One region of the Kitasatospora sp. NBC_01246 genome, then DNA from elsewhere that is predicted to be linked to it. Evidence: riboswitches for the same ligand, from Rfam matches in the RefSeq annotation. Region 1 holds a riboswitch; the other holds the start of a gene.
The links. A riboswitch is a leader RNA that binds a small molecule or an ion and turns the genes downstream of it on or off. The one in region 1 is predicted to bind cobalamin.
Positions count from the first base shown of each region.

Region 2: linked by a shared signal. The riboswitch ahead of OG618_RS36375 (CoA-acylating methylmalonate-semialdehyde dehydrogenase) and the one ahead of OG618_RS26760 (cobalamin biosynthesis protein) in region 1 are both predicted to bind cobalamin.

Region 1 covers NZ_CP108484.1:6,180,830-6,187,765, forward strand. Annotated here, with positions in the region: gene OG618_RS26750 (putative cobaltochelatase) at 1-1,867, opposite strand, end outside; gene OG618_RS26755 (cobyric acid synthase) at 1,860-3,377, opposite strand; gene OG618_RS26760 (cobalamin biosynthesis protein) at 3,374-4,345, opposite strand; cobalamin riboswitch at 4,439-4,631, opposite strand; gene OG618_RS26765 (helix-turn-helix domain-containing protein) at 4,844-5,557, shown strand; gene OG618_RS26770 (alpha/beta hydrolase family protein) at 5,915-6,936, shown strand, end outside.
Region 2 covers NZ_CP108484.1:8,645,589-8,652,524, reverse strand. Annotated here, with positions in the region: gene OG618_RS36380 (ATP-binding protein) at 1-1,216, shown strand, start outside; cobalamin riboswitch at 1,298-1,490, shown strand; gene OG618_RS36375 (CoA-acylating methylmalonate-semialdehyde dehydrogenase) at 1,702-3,201, shown strand; gene OG618_RS36370 (acyl-CoA dehydrogenase family protein) at 3,207-4,352, shown strand; gene OG618_RS36365 (enoyl-CoA hydratase/isomerase family protein) at 4,352-5,425, shown strand; gene mmsB (3-hydroxyisobutyrate dehydrogenase) at 5,422-6,309, shown strand; gene OG618_RS36355 (enoyl-CoA hydratase) at 6,306-6,936, shown strand, end outside.

The DNA.
Region 1 (6,936 bases):
CGACCAGCAGCGGACGGCGGTGCGGGTCGCGCATCCGCTCGACCCGCAGCACCTCGTGGGCCCGCAGCAGCCCGGCCGCCAGCGGGGTCCGGCCGCCGGTCGGAAGCGACTCCAGCCGGGCCGCGCCCACCTCGACGGAGGAGGTCGGCGGCAGGGCCAGCTCGGCGCTCGCGCCGCGGAAGGTGATCATGCCGATCTTGTCCCGGCGCTGGTAGGCGTCCATCAGCAGGGAGAGCACGGCGCCCTTGACGGCGGTCATCCGCTGCCGGGCCGCCATCGAACCGGAGGCGTCCACCAGGAACAGCACCAGGTTGGACTCGCGGCCCTGCCGGACCTGCTCGCGGAAGTCGTCCTTCTGCAGCAGCAGCGCGCGCGAGTCCCGCCCGCGTGCCACCTGGTGCGGCGCGGCGGCCCGCAGGGTGGCGCTCAGGTGCAGCCGGGCCAGGCGCCCCTGCGGGCGGCGGGCGCGGATGGTGTGGCCGCCGTCGGTCTCGGCGGGGGAGCGGCGGCCCTGGGCGCCCTTCCCGGTGCCCTCCACCTTGAACAGCCGGGTGCGGTACGGCTCGCCGGCCGCCACCGGCGCGGTCTGCGGCGCGCCGCCCCGGCCCTGCTGCGGGAAGGCCTCCGGCTCGGCCGGCGCCTGCGGCTCGGGCCCGGCGGCCGCGGAGCCGTCGGGCGTGTCCGCGGGCGCGGGCGCGCCGCCGCCACCGTCGGGGCCGCCACCGTCGGGGCCGCCGCCGTCGGGGCCGGGGCCGTCGGGGCCGGGGCCGTCGTCCTCGGGGCCGCTCCCCTCGGGGCCCTCGCCGGGCTGCTCCCCCTCCGACGGTCGCTCCGCGGGCTCGGGCTCCTCGGGCCCGGCGTGCTCCTCCAGGGTCCGCTCCAACTGTTCCTCGTCCAGCCCCGGCGCGTCGAAGGGGTTGCGCCGGCGGCGGTGCGGCAGGGCCAGCTGCGCGGCCTTGCGGACGTCCTCCTCCAGCACCTGCGTCCGGCCCGCCCAGGCGGCCAGCGCGACGGCGGTGCGGGCCATCACGATGTCCGCGCGCAGCCCGTCCACCTCGAAGGCGGCGCAGACGGCGGTGATCTGGCGCAGCGCCGTGTCGGTCAGCTCCACCTCGGGCAGCAGCTCCCGGGCCGCGGTGATCCGCCCGGCGAGCGCGCGCTCGTCCTCGGCGAACCGCGCGGCGAACCCGGCCGGGTCGGCGTCGTACGCCAGCCGGCGGCGGACCACCTCGGCGCGCTCGGCCGGCTCCCGGGTGGCGGCGATCTCCACGGTCAGGCCGAACCGGTCGAGCAGCTGCGGGCGCAGCTCGCCCTCCTCCGGGTTCATCGTGCCGACCAGCAGGAACCGCGCCGCGTGGCGCACCGAGACGCCCTCGCGCTCCACGTAGGAGCGGCCCATCGCGGCCGCGTCCAGCAGCAGGTCCACCACGTGGTCCTGGAGCAGGTTGACCTCGTCGATGTAGAGCACGCCCCGGTGCGCCCGGGCCAGCAGGCCCGGCTCGTACGCCTTCACGCCCTCGGCCAGCGCGCGCTCCAGGTCCAGCGAGCCGACGATCCGGTCCTCGGAGACGCCGACCGGCAGCTCGACCAGCCGGGCCGGGCGGTGGGTCTCGTCGGCGCCGTCGTGCGCGCCGTCCGGGCAGGCCGGGTCCGGCGCGGCCGGGTCGCAGGCGAAACGGCAGCCGTCGACGGCGGCGATGGACGGGAGCAGACCGGCCAGCGCCCGCACCATGGTCGACTTGGCGGTGCCCTTCTCACCCCGTACCAGCACGCCGCCGACGGCCGGGGAGACCGCGTTGAGCAGCAGCCCGAGCCGCAGGTCGGCCATTCCGACGATCGCGGTGAAGGGGTAGCGGACGTCACTCATGATTCTCCAAGGGGGCCCCGGGCGGCAGGAACGGCAGCGAACCCGCGGCCGGCACCCCGCCCTCGATCAGCTTCCACAGCGCGTCGGTGTCCGCGTGCTCCTCGATCAGGTCGCCCAGCCGGTCCAGCCGGGCCTCGCGCGCCTCGGCGAACGAGGTGTCCGGCGCGGGCACGAACGCCCGGCCCGACAGAGCGGCGACCTCGCGCAGCAGCGCGCGCCGGAAGCCGTCGTTCTCCAGCGCGCCGTGCCAGGTCGTGCCCCAGACCGCCCCCACCCGGCAGCCGTCCAGGAACGGCTCTCCGCCCTCCACGGTGACGATCCCGTGGTGGATCTCGTACCCCTGGACCGGCTGCCCGTAGGCCTCGCCGACCGGTCGGCCGAGCACCTTCTCGGCGCCGAACCGGACGTGCGTCGGGAGCAGCCCGAGGCCGTCGACGGCACCGGCCTTCGACTCGACCTCGTCGTGGATGGCGCGCGCGAGCATCTGGTAGCCGCCGCAGACGCCGAGGACCGGCAGCCCGAGCGCGGCCCGGGCCCTGAGGGCCGGCTCCAGGCCGCGCTCGCGCAGCCAGGCCAGGTCGGCCACGGTGGCCCGGGTGCCGGGCAGGATCACCAGGTCGGCGTCGGCCAGCTCCTCGGGCCGGGTGGCCCAGCGGACCAGCACCCCGGGTTCCTGGGCTAGTGCGTCCACGTCGGTGAAGTTGGACAACCGGGGGAAGCGCACCACGGCCACCCGCAGCACGTCGGCTCCGAGCGGCCCGCGCCCCTCGGCGCGGTCCACCACGGTGGTCAGGTCCAGGGAGTCCTCGGCGTCCAGCCAGAGCCCGGACAGCATCGGCAGGGTGCCCAGCACCGGACGGCCGGTCAGCTCGCGCAGCATCTCCAGCCCGGGCGCCAGTAGCCGCGCGTCGCCGCGGAACTTGTTGACGAACCAGCCCGCCACATGGCGCTGGTCCTGCTCCGACAGCAGCGCCAGCGTCCCGTACATCGCGGCGAACACGCCGCCGCGGTCGATGTCGCCGACCACCACGACCGGCAGGCCGGCGGCGGTGGCCAGGCCCATGTTGGCGATGTCCCGGTCCCGCAGGTTGATCTCGGCGGGCGATCCGGCGCCCTCGCAGACCACCACGTCGTAGCGCCGGCGCAGGTCGGCCAGGCACTCCAGCGCTCGCTCCAGCAGGACGGGCTTGCGGTCGCGGTAGTCCAGCGCGCCGACCTCGGCGACCGCCCGGCCGAGCAGCACCACCTGGCTGCGGCCGTCCGCGCCGGGCTTCAGCAGCACCGGGTTCATCGCCGCCTCGGGCTCCACCCGGGCCGCCTGGGCCTGCATCGCCTGGGCGCGGCCGATCTCGGCACCGTCGGCGGTGACGAAGGAGTTCAGCGACATGTTCTGCGCCTTGAACGGCGCCACGGCGACGCCCTGACGGGCCAGCCAGCGGCAGATGCCCGCGGTGACCACGCTCTTGCCGGCGTCCGAGGTCGTCCCGGCGACCAGCAGTGCGTTGCTCATGCGCTCCCCCTTCTCGTCCCCGCCTTGAGTGCCTGCACGACGGCGTGCCCGGCGACGGTCGTACCCAGTGCGAGCAGTCCCACCCGGCGGGAGAGCCGGCAGGCGCGCTCGATGTCGTCCACCGTCACCGGTCGCAGCTCGCCGCCCAGTACCGGCCGGTGCTCGACCCGGGCGCCGTACCGCAGGGTGCCGCCGAGCCGCACGCCGACGGCGCCGGCGAAGGCCGACTCGGCCTGGCCCGCGTTGGGGCTGGGGTGGGCGGAGCCGTCCCGGCGCCAGACCCGCCAGGCCGTCCGGGGCTCGGGCGCGGCGGCGACGGTCAGCAGCGCGGTCAGCCGCGCGCCCGGCCAGCCCGCCACGTCGTCCAGCCGCGCCGAGGCCCAGCCGAACCGGGCGTGGCGCGGCGAGCGGTGGCCGACCATCGCGTCCAGGGTGTTGACCGCGCGGAACGCCAGCAGCCCGGGCGTGCCCGCGAGGGCGCCCCAGACGAGTGCGTTGACCACGGCGTCGGCGGTGTTCTCGGCGACCGACTCGACCACCGCGCGGGCGATCTGCCCCTCGTCGAGGGCGCTCGGGTCCCGCCCGCACAGGTGCGGCAGCCGCTGCCGCGCCGCCGCGAGGTCGTGCGCGGCGAGCGAGCGTCCGATCGTGCGGGCCTCGCGGGTGAGCGAGGTGCCGCCGAGCACCGTCCAGGTCGCGGCGGCGGCCAGCGCGGCCCGCCCGAGCGGCCGGCGGCCCAGGGTGCGGTCGGCCGCCAGCGCGCCGGCCGCGACGGTGCCCACGCAGAGCGCCGTGAAAGCCGTTCCGACGGCGCGGTCGTCCCGCCAGATCCGCCGCTCCAGCCGGCCGGCCGCACCGCCGAAGACGGCCACCGGGTGGCCGAGGCGCGGGTCGGCGAAGCGGGCGTCGGCGAGGTACCCGGCCGCGGCCCCCAGGGTGAAGGCGGCGGCGCGGGTCAGCGGGCGCACGGTGGACAGCAGAGGGCTCGGAAGGTCGGGGCAGCCTGCATCGCGTGCGTGTCCTCACTCAGGGTCCGCGCCCTGGATCGACGTACCGGGGGCGAGAGTCTCCTGGCTTCCGGGTCGAACGCACCCCCGGGCCCGGCGGCGGCTTCTGACGGCCCGCCGCGATGGGCCCCCTCCGGCGCCGTGGCCGGCGGAGGAGGGACTCCGAGTGTGCTCCCCGGTGACAGTGGCGGGACCGCGCCGGACTCGCACCGGCTTCCTCTGCATGCCTCCGTTTGGCTGAAGGATCCCATCACGCGGCCGAACCGTGCGTCAACCAAGGTCACGGAGGGGTTGGTCACAGCGGAGCCGGGCCGCCCGACCCCGTCGCTACCTCCGATCGGCACCCCCCGCAGGGGCATGACAGCCTGTGCGATCGTCCAGTCACCCAGAGGAGCCTCCGGGTCCGCTTCGTGTGTTCGGCGGCTGGGGGGCGGCCGGACCGCCCCCTACCGTCGGGCCATGCGACGCAGACAGCCACCCGCCGTGCCCCCGGTGCCCTTCTCGCCCGCGGCCGCCCGCGCGCACCGCGCCGGCCTCGGGCTGACCCCCGAGCAGGTGGTCGAGGGCATGGCCGCGCACGGCGTCCGGCTGCTGCCCTCCCACGTGCTCGGCTGGGAGAGCGGCGAGCTGCGCCCCGCCGAGGACGAGTTCATCGCCCTGGCCCGGGCGCTCTGGTGCCCGCCGGCCCAGCTGATGGGCGTCCGCCCGGCCCGGCTGCGGGACTTCCGGGTCGCCCGGGAGCTCAACCAGGAGAGCGCGGCCCACCGGATCGGCCTCGCACTGGACCGCTACCAGCGGGCCGAGGCGACCGGTCAGTGGGACGGCGACCAGGAGCAGACCCACGCGCTGGCCCAGGTGCTCGGCACGACCCTGCGCGAGCTGGTCGCGGTGACCGGCCGGGCGCAGGAGCTGGACCGGCGGCTGCGGCAGTGCGTGGACGGCCGCTGGCAGGCGCAGCTCCGGCCGATCGGCCGGATCGTGCCGGTGCACGAGGGCGACCTCACCGCCGTGCTGACGGCGCTGCAGAGCGAGTACCAGGTCACCTCCCACTGGGGCGTCGGCAGCTGGGGCTCCCCGGCCCCGGCGGCGGACACCCGCGCGGCGGCGGCCCGGCCGCTCGGCGAGCGGTTCTGGGAGCTGCTGGAGCGGCTGGAGACCGAGATCCCGGTCTGACGGGGCCGGTACCGCGCCGCCCCCGCGCGGCGCCTCCCCTCCCTGCCCTCCCTCTGCCGCTTCCCGCGCCGCCGTGACCAGAGGGCCGAGAACCGCGCCGCCGCTTCCCGCAGCCGGTTCCCGTGCCGCCGTGACCCGGCCAAGACCCCCGCCGCCGTGACCCGGCCAAGACCCCCGCCGCCGTGACCCGGCCAAGACCCGCGCCGCCGTGACCCGGCCAAGACCCGCGCCGCCGTGACCCGGCCAAGACCCGCGCCGCCGTGACCCGGACGGCCGCGTCCGGTGGCCGGGTGGCGCCCCCGCGAGTGGACTGGTGGGCAGACTGCCCAGTCCGCGACCAACAGAGCGGGGAGCGATATGCGTTGGGGAACCGCAGCCGCCGTGGCGGCCGCCGCCGTCGGCACCGGGGCCGCCGTGCTGCTGATCGGCCGGAGGGCCTCCGAGCGGATGGTCCGCCCGGCGGTCGGCCGTGAGCGGGCCGCCGGCCCCGTCGTGGTGCTGACCCTCGCCGCCGGACGGGCCACCTTCACCCGCAGCGCCGAGAGCGCCCGCCCCGGCCGCTGGGCCGTCGAGTGGGGCGACGGGGGGCACGCGGTGGTCGGCGAGATCCTGCACGCCGACGAGCGGGGCGTCACCCGCCGGCTGGTCCGCGCCGATCGCGGCACCCTGGCCCCCGGTACCGCGGTCCGCTTCACGCCCCGCGTCCACCTCGGCGACCCGACCAGCGCCCTCGGCCTGCCGTACACCGAGACCGCCGTCCAGGGCGAGCTGGGCGCGCTGCCCGCCTGGCGGCTGGACGGCAAGCGGGGCACCTGGGTGATCCTGGTGCACGGCCCCGGCGCCGACCGGCAGCAGACCCTCCCGGTGATGCCCGTCCTGCACCGGCTCGCGCTGCCCGTCCTGGCCGTCACCTACCGCGGCGACGAGGGCGCGCCGGCCTCCCCGGACGGCCTCGGCCACTTCGGCGAGACCGAGTGGCGCGACGTCGAGGCGGCCCTGCGGCTGGCCCTGGACAGCGGCGCCGGGCGGGTCATCCTGTACGGCTGGTCGCTCGGCGCGACCATGGTCCTGCAGACCGCGGCCCGCTCCGCCTGGGCCTCCTCGATCAGCGGCCTGGTGCTGGACTCGCCCGTGCTCGACTGGTCGGCCACCGCCCGCCGGGGCGCCGCCCGGGCCGGCTACCGGGGCGCCGCCGCCGAGCTGGGCGCGCTCGCGGCCGAGGGCCGGGCCGGCGTGGATCTGGCCGACTTCGCCCGCCTCGCGGACGGCACCGACCTGCGGGTGCCCACGCTCCTCCTGCACGGGCCCGACGACGCGCTGGCCCCCTGGCAGGCCGCCGCCCGGCTGGCCCACCGCCGCTCCGACGTGGTCGGCCTCCA
Region 2 (6,936 bases), 2.5 Mb from region 1:
GCGGCTCGACGGTGAGAGCGCCACCACGGACCGACCCGCCGTCTTCCGGCTCTCCGAGCTCGTCGCCGCGCTGCAGGCGCAGAATCCGAGCGTCGTCGCGGTGGCCGACGGGCGTCTGGTGGGCACGGCGGTGGGCCGGGTGGACGGGGACCGGGCCTGGGTGCTGCGGATCGCGCTGCACCCCGCCTGGCGGAACCTCGGGCTGGGGACGGCGCTGCTGTCCGCGCTGGAGCACCGACTGCAGGATGCCGGGGCGCGAGTCGTCGCGGCCCTGCTGCCCGAGGAGGAGACCGGCGCCGCGGCGCTGGGCAACTCCGGGTTCCGTCCTCACCGGGGGCTCACCTACTTCGAGAAACCGCAGGCGGTGACCGGCCAGGGCACGACGGTGCTGGCCTCGCTGGGCGCGGTGGTGCCCGAGGCCCGCCTCTGGGGGCAGCTCACGGGGATGGCCGACGAGAAGCGGCTCATCGAACGGCGACTGGTGCTGCCGCTGGCCAATCCCGAACTCGCGGACGCCCACGGGGTGGAACCGCCGCGCGCGGTCGTGCTGTTCGGCCCGCCGGGCACGGGCAAGAGCACCTTCGCCAAGGCCGTGGCCGGCCGGCTCGGCTGGCCGTTCGTAGAGTTCTTCCCCTCGCGGATCGCTTCGGAGGACGGGCTCGCCACGGGGCTCGGCCGCCGCTTCGAGGAGATGGCGCAGCTGGACCACGTGCTGGTCTTCATCGACGAAGTCGAGGAGGTCGCCGGCACCCGCAGCCTCGCCGATCCCGCGTCGGTAGGCGTGGTCAACGAGCTCCTCAAGTCGATCGTGCGGTTCCGCGACCGGGAGGGCCGACTGCTCGTCTGCGCCACCAACTCGGTGGCCGCCCTGGACCCGGCGTTCCTGCGCCACGGCCGGTTCGACTACGTCCTGCCGGTGGGGCCGCCGGACCACGAGGCCCGCAACGCCCTCTGGGCCGGCTACACCGCCAGGACGGGCACGGCGGCCGACACGGCTGTGCTGGCCGGCGCCAGCAGCGGCTTCACCCCCGCCGACATCCGGCAGGTCGCCATGGCGGTCGCCCAGGCCGTCTTCGAGCACACCCTCGACACGGGGGAACGCACCGAACCCGGCACCGAGGACTACCTGGACGCCATCCGGCGCACCCGGCCGACCGTGACCGAGGAGATGGCCCGGGAGTTCGCCGACCAGGCGGTCCGCTACGGGCGCACCTGAGGCGGCCCGGGTCGGCGGTCGCCCTCGGTCGCAGTGGCGGGGATTCCCAGGGCGCGCCGCGGCGCCCGGGCCTCTGGACTTACTAGGACGTCCAACTATATGGTCGATGCCAGGTCCGCGGTGTCAGGGAAGCCGGTGTGAGTCCGGCACGGTCCCGCCACTGTGACCGGGGAGTTCGTCCTCGTGGATGACGGCCACTGGCAGCCAGCCGGGAAGGCCTGGGGGCGGGCGTGGATCCGGGAGTCAGGATACCGGCCGCGGGTGGTCCGTGCTTTCCACGAGGATGGAGACGACACGCATGACTCCGGGCCGCCTTTCCCGTTTCGCTGCCCCTTGCCCTGCCGTGCTGACCGTCGGGGTACAACTCCGCCCCCGACGGTGACGTCAACCGCCGGACCGCCGTAGGCGCGCACGACCGTGTGCCCGGACGGCGGCGGTGGTCTCTCCATTCCTCCTCTCCCCATCCACGATGAGAGAAGGAACCGATGGTTCGTGAACTGACCCATTTCGTCGGCGGCAAGCGCATCGCCGGGACGTCCGGGCGCTTCGCCGACGTGTACGACCCCAACACCGGCCGGGTACAGGCCCGGGTGCCGCTGGCCGACCGGGCCGAGGTCGAGGCGGTGATCGCCGACGCCGCGCAGGCCCAGCCCGAGTGGGCCGCCTGGAACCCGCAGCGGCGGGCGCGGGTGCTGCTGCGCTTCCTGCAGCTGGTCGAGCAGGAGAAGGAGGAGCTGGCCCGGCTGCTGTCCGCCGAGCACGGCAAGACCGTGGCCGACGCCCACGGCGACATCCAGCGCGGCCTGGAGGTCGTGGAGTTCGCCGCCGGGATCCCGCACCTGCTGAAAGGCGAGTTCAGCGACAACGCCGGCACCGGAATCGACGTCTACTCGATGCGCCAGCCGCTCGGCGTGGTCGCGGGCATCACGCCGTTCAACTTTCCGGCGATGATCCCGCTCTGGAAGGCCGCGCCCGCGCTGGCCTGCGGCAACGCCTTCGTCCTCAAGCCCTCCGAGCGCGACCCCTCGGTGCCGCTGCGCCTGGCCGAGCTCTTCCTCGAAGCGGGGCTTCCCCCGGGCGTGCTCAACGTCGTCAACGGCGACAAGGAGGCCGTGGACACGCTGCTGGAGGACCCCCGGGTCGAGGCGCTCGGCTTCGTCGGCTCGACCCCGATCGCCCAGTACGTCTACGCCACCGCGGCAGCGCACGGCAAGCGCGCCCAGTGCTTCGGCGGAGCGAAGAACCACATGATCGTGATGCCGGATGCCGATCTCGACCAGGCCGCCGACGCCCTCGTCGGCGCCGGCTACGGCTCGGCCGGTGAACGCTGCATGGCGATCTCGGTCGCCGTCCCGGTCGGGGACGAGACGGCGGACGCCCTGGTGGCGAAGCTGGTCGAGCGGATCGCCGCGTTGAAGGTCGGCCGCTCGGACGACCCGGCGGCCGACTTCGGTCCGCTGGTCGGCCGCGACGCCCTGGAGCGCGTCCGCGACTACCTGGACCTCGGGGTCCAGGAGGGAGCCGAACTCGTCTTGGACGGAAGGGACTTCCGCCTGTCCGGCCACGAGGACGGCTACTTCCTCGGTGCCTCGCTGTTCGACCGGGTCACTCCCGGCATGCGGATCTACCGGGAGGAGATCTTCGGCCCGGTCCTGGCCGTGGTCCGCGCCGCTGACTACGAGGAGGCGCTGCGGCTGCCGAGTGAGCACGAGTTCGGCAACGGCGTGGCCATCTACACCCGGGACGGCGACACCGCCCGGGACTTCGCCCGCCGGGTGAACACCGGCATGGTCGGGGTCAACGTGCCGATCCCGGTGCCGATCGCTTACCACACCTTCGGCGGCTGGAAGCGATCCGGCTTCGGCGACCTCAACCAGCACGGCCCCGACTCGATCCGCTTCTACACCCGCACCCGCACCGTCACCTCGCGCTGGCCCTCCGGGGTCAAGGAGGGCGCGAGCTTCACCATGCCGACGATGGGATGAGTACGGTGCACGCAGGTGACCTGACGGACGACCAGCGCGCCATCGCGAAGGCGACCCGGGCCTTCGCCGACGAGTACCTCGCCCCGCACGCGGTGGCATGGGACCGGGACAAGCACTTCCCGGTCGAGGTGCTGCGCAAGGCGGCGGACGTGGGCCTGGCCGGTGTGTACGCGCGCGAGGACGTCGGCGGATCGGAGCTCTCCCGACTGGACGGGGTGGTCGCCTTCGAAGCACTCGCGACCGGCTGCCCGTCGATCGCCGGCTACCTGTCCATTCACAACATGGTCGGCTGGATGGTGGACCGCTACGGAACCGAGGCGCAGCGTGCCCGCTGGCTGCCGGCACTCTGCACGGCCGAACAGTTGGGCAGTTACTGCCTCACCGAGCCCGGCGCCGGCTCCGACGCCGCCGCGCTCACCACCCGGGCCGTGCGCGACGGCGACCAGTGGGTACTGGACGGCGTCAAGCAGTTCATCTCCGGCGCGGGCACATCCCAGGTGTACGTGGTGATGGCGCGGACCGGCGGCCCGGGGCCGGACGGCGTCTCCGCGTTCCTCCTGGACCGCGACGACCGTGGGCTGTCCTTCGGTCCGAACGAGCACAAGATGGGCTGGAACGCCCAGCCGACCCGGCAGGTGCTGCTGGACGGCGTCCGGCTGCCCGCCGACCGCCTGCTCGGGGCGGAGGGCGAGGGTTTCCGCATCGCCATGGGCGGCCTCAACGGCGGGCGGCTCGGCATTGCGGCCTGTTCACTGGGCGGCGCCCAGAGTGCGTTGGAACGTGCGGTGGCCTATCTCGCCGACCGTGAGGCGTTCGGGGCCCGCCTGCTGCACGCCCAGGCGCTGCAGTTCCGACTCGCCGACATGGCGACGGAGTTGGAGGCGGCGAGGGCGCTCGTGTGGCGCGCGGCGGCCGCCCTGGACCGGGGCGACCGGCGGGCACCTCAGCTGTGCGCGATGGCCAAGCGGCACGCCACCGACACCGGCTTCGACGTCGCCAACCAGGCGCTCCAACTGCACGGTGGCTACGGCTACCTCGCCGAGTACGGCATCGAGAAGATCGTCCGCGACCTGCGGGTGCACCAGATCCTGGAAGGGACCAACGAGATCATGCGCGTCATCGTCGCCCGCGGCCTGACCGGAGCCGCCTGATGACCGGGAACGACACCGAGGAGGTCCTCGTCCAGTGGGAGGGCCGGGCCGGGCTGATCGTCCTCAACCGGCCCGCCGCCCTGAACGCCCTCACCCACGGCATGGTGCGGACGATCTCGGAGGCCCTGGACGCGTGGGAGCAGGACGAGCGGGTCGACACCGTCGTCGTCACCGGCGCCGGCGACCGGGCCTTCTGCGCCGGTGGCGACATCGTCGCCATCCACCGTGCCGCCACCGGCGGGGACCCGGGCGCCGTCGAGGAGTTCTGGCGCGACGAGTACCGCCTCAACGCCCGGATCGCCCGGTACTCCAAGCCCTACGTCGCCGTCATGAGTGGCATCGTGATGGGCGGCGGGGTCGGGGTTTCCGCTCACGGCAGTGTCCGGATCGTCACCGAGACCACCCGGGTGGCGATGCCGGAGGCGGGGATCGGCTTCGTGCCCGATGTGGGCGGCACCTACCTGCTCGCCCTCGCCCCGGGCGAGCTGGGTACCCACCTCGCCCTGACCGCGGGTTCCGTCGGCGCCGCGGACGCGCTGCTCTGCGGGCTCGCCGACCACTTCGTGCCGGCCGAGCGCCTCCCGTCCCTGCTCGACGACCTGGCCGAGCTGCCCGTGCACGACGCCCTCGAACGGCACGTCGAACCCGCACCGCCGGGCCGGCTGGAGGGGCAGCGTGCGTGGATCGACGGCTGCTACGCGGCCGGGACCGTCGAGGAGATCCTCGACCGGCTGCGGGACAGCGGCGAACCCGAGGCGAAGAAGGCCGTGGACCGGATCACCGCCAACTCGCCCACCGCCGTGAAGGCCACGCTGGCGGCGCTGCGCCGGGCCCGGGCGCTGGGCCCGCTGGAGGCGGTGCTGGACCAGGAGTACCGCACCTCCTGCGCGGCGCTCGCCACGCGGGACCTCGCGGAGGGCATCCGGGCCCAGGTGATCGACAAGGACCGTTCGCCGCAGTGGAGCCCGGACACGCTGAGCGCCGTCGAACCCGCCGCCGTGGCCCGCTACTTCGCCCCGCTCGGCGAGCACGAGCTCGGCCTCGCCGCCACCACACCCCTGGAGCGCTGGTGACCCACAGCATCGGATTCATCGGACTGGGCAACATGGGCGGCCCGATGGCCGCCAACCTGGTCAAGGCCGGGCACCGGGTGACCGGCTACGACCTGGTGCCGGAGGCCTTGCGGCACGCCGAGGAGGTGGGCGTCCGCCCTGCGCGGTCCGCGGCCGAGGCCGTGCGCGAGGCCGACGTCGTCATCAGCATGCTGCCGGCCGGCCGCCACGTCCTGGCCGCCTACGCGGAGCTGCTGCCCGCCGCCCGCCCGGGAACGCTCTTCGTCGACTGCTCGACGATCGACGTCGCGGATGCCAGGGCGGTGCACGATCTCGCGGTGGACGCCGGGCACCGCGTGGTGGACGCGCCGGTCTCCGGCGGGGTGGTCGGCGCGACGGCCGCGAGCCTCACCTTCATGGTCGGCGCGGAGAAGGAGCACTTCGAGAGCGCCCGCCCGGTTCTGGAGGCGATGGGCCGCAAGGTGGTGCACTGCGGCGCGCCCGGTGCGGGGCAGGCGGCGAAGATCTGCAACAACATGATCCTCGGCATCTCGATGATCGCGGTCAGCGAGGCGTTCGTGCTCGGGGAGAGTCTGGGGCTCAGCCACCAGGCGCTGTTCGACGTCGCCTCGACGGCCTCCGGCCAGTGCTGGGCGCTCACCAGTAACTGTCCGGTCCCCGGGCCGGTGCCGGCCAGTCCGGCGAACCGCGAGTACGCGGCCGGGTTCGCCTCCGCGCTGATGGCCAAGGACCTCGGACTGGCCGCCGGGGCCGCCGACGCAGCGGGCCTGCCGACCGAGCTCGGTCGCAGAGCGGCGCAGTTGTACGCGGACTTCGCGGCGGACGAGGGTGCGGGCCTGGACTTCTCGGCGATCATCACCACTTTGAGGGAGGGCGGCAAGTGACCGAGACCCACGAGACGATCCTGGTCGAGCGCAGGGGCCGGGTGGGGCTGATCACGCTCGACCGGCCGAAGGCGCTCAACGCGCTCAACACGCTCCTGATGAGCGAAGTCGTCTCCGCGGCGACGGAGTTCGACCGGGACCCGGACATCGGCTGCCTGGTGGTCACCGGCTCGGAGAAGGCCTTCGCGGCCGGCGCCGACATCAAGGAGATGCAGTCGCTCGACTTCGTCGACGCCTACCTCGGCAACTGGTTCGCCGCCTGGGACCGCTTCGCCACCCTGCGCAAGCCGGTGGTGGCGGCCGTCGCCGGCTACGCGCTGGGCGGGGGCTGCGAGTTGGCGATGATGTGCGACGTCCTGCTGGCGGCGGACACCGCGAAGTTCGGGCAGCCGGAGATCAAGCTCGGCGTCATCCCGGGCATCGGCGGCTCGCAGCGGCTGACCCGGGCCGTCGGCAAGGCGAAGGCCATGGAACTCTGTCTGACCGGCCGGACGATGGGCGCCGAGGAGGCGGAGCGGGCCGGACTGGTCTCCCGCATCGTCCCCGCCGACCAGCTGCTGGCCGAGGCCCTGGCCACCGCCGAGACCGTCGCGGCGATGTCCACCCCGGCGGCGATCATGCTCAAGG